DNA from 3 places in the Kitasatospora sp. NBC_00039 genome. Region 1 is predicted to be linked to each of the others. Evidence: predicted binding sites of a transcription regulator. Region 1 holds the regulator's gene; each other region holds the start of a gene.
What was found. Region 1 encodes HspR, which represses chaperone genes until heat shock. Its sites were predicted from a motif close to TTGAGNNNNNNNNNCTCAA; they were not measured.
Positions count from the first base shown of each region.

Region 2: dnaK (molecular chaperone DnaK) is a predicted target of HspR. The motif match lies at 957-975, and genes of this name have one in related genera.
Region 3: lon (endopeptidase La) is a predicted target of HspR. The motif match lies at 861-879, and genes of this name have one in related genera.

Region 1 covers NZ_CP108289.1:4,694,965-4,697,231, reverse strand. The annotation lists gene dnaJ (molecular chaperone DnaJ) at 1-718, shown strand, start outside; gene OG286_RS20740 (heat shock protein transcriptional repressor HspR) at 726-1,259, shown strand; gene OG286_RS20735 (helix-turn-helix domain-containing protein) at 1,463-2,267, shown strand, end outside.
Region 2 covers NZ_CP108289.1:887,969-890,235, forward strand. The annotation lists gene dnaK (molecular chaperone DnaK) at 1-915, opposite strand, end outside; gene OG286_RS04365 (DegT/DnrJ/EryC1/StrS family aminotransferase) at 1,423-2,267, shown strand, end outside.
Region 3 covers NZ_CP108289.1:3,440,564-3,442,830, forward strand. The annotation lists gene lon (endopeptidase La) at 1-838, opposite strand, end outside; gene OG286_RS15160 (rhomboid-like protein) at 993-1,763, opposite strand.

The DNA of each region.
Region 1 (2,267 bases):
GGAGGCCGTCGACGGCGCGACCGTCCCACTCCGGATGACCAGCCAGGCCCCCTGCCGCACCTGCAGCGGCACCGGCGCCAAGGCCGGCACCACCCCCCGGGTCTGTCCCACCTGCGTCGGCGCCGGCACCGTCAGCCGCGGCCAGGGCGCCTTCGCCCTCTCCGAGCCCTGCCGGGACTGCCGTGGCCGGGGCATGATCGTCGACGACCCGTGCCCCGACTGCCACGGCAGCGGCCGGGCCAGCTCCGCCCGCACCATGCAGGTCCGGATCCCGGCCGGCGTCCAGGACGCCCAGCGCATCCGCCTCAAGGGCAAGGGCGCCCAGGGCGAGCGCGGCGGCCAGGCCGGCGACCTCTACGTCACCGTGCACGTCGACACGCACCCCGTCTTCGGGCGCAAGGCCGACAACCTCACCGTGACGGTGCCCGTCACCTTCCCCGAAGCCGCTCTCGGCGGCACCATCGAGGTGCCGACGCTCAACGGCCCCTCGGTGAAGCTCAAGCTGCCCCCCGGCAGTGCCAACGGCCTCACCCTGCGGGCCCGCGGCAAGGGCGCCACCCGCAAGGACGGCACCCGCGGCGACCTCCTGGTCACCGTGGAGGTCGTGGTGCCCCAGCACGTCACCGGCGACGCGCTGACGGCCCTGGAGCAGTACCGCGAGGCCACCGCCTCCGACGACCCACGAGCCGCCCTGTTCCAGGCGGCGAAGGGAGCGTGACGACCAGATGACCCCCGACAGCAGCCCGCTCGGCCCCCTGGGCCCCGGCGGCCCGATCGGCCCCGGCGTGGGCGAAGGCCTCCCCGGCAGCGCCCCGCGCGCCCGCCGGGCCGCCCCGCCCCCGCAGTACGTCCTCACCGAGGACACCCCGGTCTACGTGATCTCGGTCGCCGCCGAGCTCTCCGGCCTGCACCCGCAGACGCTGCGCCAGTACGACCGTCTCGGCCTGGTCTGCCCCGACCGCACCGCCGGCCGCGGCCGCCGCTACTCCGCCCGCGACATCCAGCAGCTGCGCGAGGTCCAGCGCCTCTCCCAGGACGAGGGCATCAACCTGGCCGGCATCAAGCGGATCATCGAGCTGGAGAACCAGGTCACCGCCCTCCAGTCCCGCATCGCCGAGCTCGCCGACTCCCTCGAAGGTGCCGCCACCACCCTCCAGCAGCGCGAGGCCACCATCCACGCCTCCTACCGCCGCGACCTGGTGCCCTACCAGCCGCCCACCCAGTCCAGCGCCCTGGTGGTGTGGCGGCCCAAGCGCTGACTTGCCGAGCCTGGACACGGCCGCCGGTTCCCTCTGGTCGGGGGGGTGCCGGCGGCTGTCCGTTGGTGAGAGGGTGCCAGTCAACAGGTTCGCCACGCAGCAGTGGAAGAATGCCCGATCCTGCATCCGCCTCACGATCTAGGATCGCGGTGAGGTGCCAGTACCACCATGGGGCCAGTTCGGTCATCGAGAAGGAGCCGTGAATGAGCGGGAGGAACGACTCCGGTCCGGATGTTGTCAGCGCGGGCACGCTGTCCGCCGCCGCCCACGATCTCTACCTCTTGATTATCCGCACCCGTGGCCGCATCAACCGCAAAGAAATCCACGACAGCAGCTACGGCCATCTCGGCGAACTGCTCGATATCGGCCTGCTCATTCCCGACACCGATGACCCCCAGGTCCTGGTGGCGGTCGACCCTCAGCAATTGGCCACCAGACTGAGCACCACGTGGCAGCGGCAGGCGCTTGACCTCCTGGCGCGCGCCATAGCCGTCCCGAGCGACCTACAGGGCCTTGCCGAGGCATTCCACCGGCCGGAGTCGACCGGCGGGATCATTGAATACGTGCACGGAAAAGCACTGATCGCCCAACGGATAAACCACGCCGTGACCTCGGCAAAGGAGGAGATACTCGCCGCCCAGCCCGGCGGACCTCGGCCTCCGGAGGTCCTCTCGCGAGCCATCTCCGACGACCTGGGTGATTTGAAGCGCGGCATATCCACGCGGACCATCTACCACCCGAGCACCCGGTACCACGCGCCGACCCGGGACTACGTCGCAAAAATCACCGAGGCGGGAGGCAAGTTCCGCACGCTCGACGAGCCCTACACGCGGCTGATCATCGTCGACCGGCTCCTCGCCGTGATTCCGGTCGCGGAAGACCTCAACGTCGCTGCCTTCATCTACGATCCGGCAGTCATCCACTTCCTCTTCCACGAGGTGTTCGAGCGCAACTGGAACCGCGGCCTCGATTTCACCGGCGGCCGGACCGTTCCGCAGCAGGTGGTCT
Region 2 (2,267 bases), 3.8 Mb from region 1:
GATCCCGGCGTCCTGCACCGCCTGGTGGAACGGGCCCTTGCACCGCTCCAGCAGGTCGGCGGTGAGCTGCTCGAACTGGGCGCGGGTGAGTTTCTCCTCCAGGTGCAGCGGACCGTCGGCGGAGGCGCTGACGTAGGGCAGGTTGATGCTGGTCTCGCTCGCCGAGGAGAGTTCGATCTTGGCCTTCTCGGCGGCCTCGCGCAGCCGCTGCGCGGCCATCTTGTCCTTGGCGAGATCGATCCCGTAGCCGTTCCTGAACTGCTGCACCAGGTGGTCCACGACCTTCTGGTCCCAGTCGTCGCCGCCGAGACGGGTGTCGCCGTTCGTGGACTTCACCTCGACCACCCCGTCACCGATCTCCAGCAGCGAGACGTCGAAGGTGCCGCCGCCGAGGTCGAAGACCAGGATCGTCTGGTCGTTCTCCTTGTCCAGCCCGTACGCGAGCGCCGCCGCGGTCGGCTCGTTGACGATGCGCAGCACCCTCAGGCCGGCGATCTCGCCCGCCTCCTTGGTCGCGGTGCGCTGGGAGTCGTTGAAGTACGCCGGGACGGTGACGACGGCGTCGGTCACGTCCTCGCCCAGGTAGGCCTCGGCGTCGCGCTTCAGCTTCTGCAGCACGCGGGCGGAGATCTCCTGCGCGGTGTAGCGCCGGCCGTCCACGTCGCCGGCCTCGGGGAAGCGCCACTGCGCCTCGCCGACGTGCCGTTTCACCGAACGGGCGGTGCGGTCCACGTTGGTCACCGCCTGCCGCTTGGCCACCTCGCCGACCAGCACCTCGCCGGCCTTGGCGAACGCCACCACCGACGGCGTGGTGCGGGCGCCCTCCGCGTTGGGGACGACGGTGGGTTCGCCGCCCTCCAGGACACAGACGACGGAGTTGGTGGTGCCCAGGTCTATCCCGACCGAACGAACCATCGCCGGCCTCCTTCCGCACAGGCCCCGCCGGGCTGCGGGCCTTGAGTCGGGCCGAGTCAATTGTCGCTCCGTCGTGGGCACCCCGCCGCCCCGTTCCGGCCCGGCCGGACCCGGCCGGACCTGGTCGGGCGCCCGGGCCTGGGAGGGCGCCCGGGCCTGGGAGGGCGCCGCGGGCGTCCTCGGACACGCCCGGTGAGTGCTGTGTGCGCAGCGATGGCGACACCCGGACGGAGTATCCGCGGCCTGCGCAGGGCGACAGAGGGGTCGCCTCCCGGAGCCCTTGGGCGGGCGGCGGGCGCGGGCGAGGGCGGCGGGCGAGGGCGGCGGGGCGCGGCGGGCTGGGGGCCGCGGATCACCCGGGTGGGCGGTGACGACGGGCCGGGGCCGGGCGGGCGAAGTAGCGTGATGTGCCTGGCCCGACCGTTTTTGCCCGGTCTGCCCGGAGATACGTGTTTCCCAGAGATGCCTGTTCGATGAAGTGTTCATCCTGCTGCCGGAGGAGGCCCGATGGGCGTTCCAGCCGCTCGCATCGTCTTCGACGAGAGCGACCGTTCGGCCGTCGCGGACGCGGTGACGGAGATCCTCGCCACCGGCGCGCTGACGCTCGGCCCCTGGACCGAGCGGTTCGAGGAGGCCTTCGCGGCCGAGCACGGTGCCACGCACGCGGTCGCCGTCGCCAGCGGCACTGCGGCGCTGGAGATCGTCCTGCGCACCGTCGACGTCCGCGACCGTGACGTGGTCGTCCCGGCCGTCACCTTCTACGCGACCGCCGGAGCCATCCTGCACGCGGGTGGGCGGCCGGTCATCGCCGACGTCGACCCGGCCACCTTCGCCCTCAGCCCCGAGACGCTGGAGGCGGCGCTCACCCCGGACACCGCCGCCGTGGTGCTGGTGCACATCGGCGGGCTGATCACCCCCGAGGTGGACGCCCTGCGCGCGATCTGCGACCGGCGCGGCATCCCGCTGGTGGAGGACGCCGCACACGCCCACGGCAGCAGCTACGACGGGCGCCCCGCCGGGTCGTTCGGCCTGGCCGGCGCCTTCTCGTTCTATCCGACCAAGGTCACCACCAGCGGCGAGGGCGGCATGATCCTCACCGAGTCGGCCGAGCTGCGCGACGAGGCCCGGATCCACCGTGACCAGGGCAAGGGATCGTTCACCACCAACCACCACGTCCGGTTCGGCGCCTCCTGGCGGATGAGCGAGCTGAACGCCGCCGTCGGCACGGTGCACCTGCGGCGGCTCAAGGAGTTCGTCGAGACCAGGCGCCGGGTCGCCCAGCGGTACGACGCGGCGCTCGCCGGGCTCGACGGCCTGCGGCCGATGGCCGAGCCGGCCGGTTCGCGCAGCAA
Region 3 (2,267 bases), 1.3 Mb from region 1:
CGACCTCCTTGAGGGCCGTCTCGCGGACCTTCTCGGGGAGGTCGGCCGCCTCGACCCGGGCGCGGTAGTCGCCCTCCTCGTCGGCCGGGTCGCCGTTCAGCTCGGCCAGCTCCTTGCGGACGGCCTCCAGCTGCCGCCTGAGCAGGAACTCCTTCTGCTGCTTGGCCACGCCCTCCTCGACGTCCTTGCGGATGGTGTCGTTGACCTCCTCCTCGGCGAGGTGGTCGCGCAGCAGCGTCAGCGCGTACTCCAGGCGGGCCACCTGGTCGGCCTCCAGCAGCACCTTGAGCTTCTGCTCGGCGGTGACGAAGGACGCGTAGCCGATGTTGTCGGCCAGCTCGCCGACGCCCTCGGTCTGGGCCACCCGGTCGACGATCTGCCAGGCGCCGCGCCTGCGCAGCCATTGGGTGGAGAGCGACTTGTACTCCTTGACCAGCTCGGCGGCGCGCCCGGCCACCGGGGTGCCGACCGAGGACTCCCGGAACGGCGTGGTCTCCACCCAGAGGGCGGCGCCGGGCCCGGTGGTGCCGACGCCGATCCGGACCCGGCGCACGGCGCGCACCAGCGCCGCGGGCCCCCCGACGGAGTCGGGGCCGTCGGCCAGCCGGCCGACCTGTTCGACGGTGGCGAGGGTGCCGACCGCCGCGTACGAGCCGTCCACCCGCGGGACCAGGAGGACCTGGGGCTTGCCGGTGCCGGTGGCCGCGGCCCGCGCGGCCTCGACCGCGGCCCGCACCTCGGTGTCCTTGAGGTCCAACGGGACGACCATGCCCGGGAGCACGACCTCGTCGTCGAGCGGCAGCACGGGCAGGGTGAGCGGTGTGGACGTCGATGCCATGATCTCTCCCCAGTCAGCGAAGTTGAGTTGACCTGACTAAGGTTTGGCGAGCGCCGGATGTTCCCGGCCCGTCGTTCGCCATGAGCGAACAAAGGCGCCGGCCCGGAGCAGCGGGAAGGCATCGGGCGGGCCTGTCAAAAACGCCCGGGAGACGTCACATCCGGTCGAGCAGGGCGGCCCCGCGGGAGGGCGGGGCGGACGCCGGGGCCGGCCCGGCCGGCTCGGGGCGGCGCGAGCGGCGGTCAGGAGTGCGTCGCAGGAGACGCCAGAGCGCCACCCCGGCCAGCAGCGCCGCCGGGTGGCCGACCCCGGTCACCAGGTCCCGGTCACCGGCGATCTGCTCGGCGATCAGCGCACCCGCCACCCCGAGCGCGAGCAGCCGCCCGCGCGGCGACAGCAGCCCGGCCAGCGCGCCGAGGCTGGCCAGCACGCCGTAGCTGACGCCGATGTCCAGGTTGTCCAGCGCCCCGGCCTCCAGCCGCCCCGCGGCCACGGCGGCGATCACCACCGACTGGGAGAGCAGTGTGGCGGCGACGTGCCCGACGGCGAAGACGGCCGCCGCCCGGCCCGGCCCGACCCGCCGCTCCAGCGGCGCGACGGTGAAGGCGAAGGCCCAGAGGTACGGCATCCAGATCGTCCCGGCCACCCAGAAACCGCTGAACAGCAGGGCGCGCAGCGGGTGGTGCATCAGGTTGTGCCCGTCCGAGCTGGACGCTTCCTGCAGGCGCAGCACGAGGTCCGGGTCGGCGAGCTTGGCGAAGGTGGTGGTGGCTCCGACCACCGCGAGGTAGCCGAGCGCGAAGGGGTTGCGCCGGGGCGTCGGCACCCGGGCCAGCAGCCAGCCGGCAACTCCGGCCCGCAGCCCGTACCGCAGCATCCCGTAGGGCGGTCCGGCCCGTCCGGCACCCTCCCGCAGCCCCGCCATGCCGCCTCCGCTCCGACCCGCAGCAACCGGCCCCGTCGATGCCCAACGTACCGGCGCGCGCCGGAAATCCCACCCCCGTGAATCTTGTCGTGACCACGGTACGTCGCGGTTCTGGGAGTCCGCTGGGAAAACCCCGTGAAGACCGGTGAACGGCCGGATGGCCGGAACCCGGGACTTTGGTCCAGACCTTCCCTCTGTTTACGCACGAGTAGCCGCTCTGACCGGCGGCTTGGCGTCAACAAGTGTGCATACGTACCGTCACAGAGTGAAAAATCGCCGGGTAAGGTATCGGCCCGTGCCCACTCCCGAGTGGGCCCGAGGGCGGCCCGACAGCCGCCCCACGGGCCGGAAATGTCCGGTCCACCTGCCGGAAACCACCCGCGGTCCGTACGCTGCGAAGTGTGCGGAAACGGTGGGCAGTCCACACCTGCCCTCCGGTCCCCGCACGCACGAACGGGACGGCGGACCCGGCACAGTCCACGACGGAACAAGACTACGAGCGGA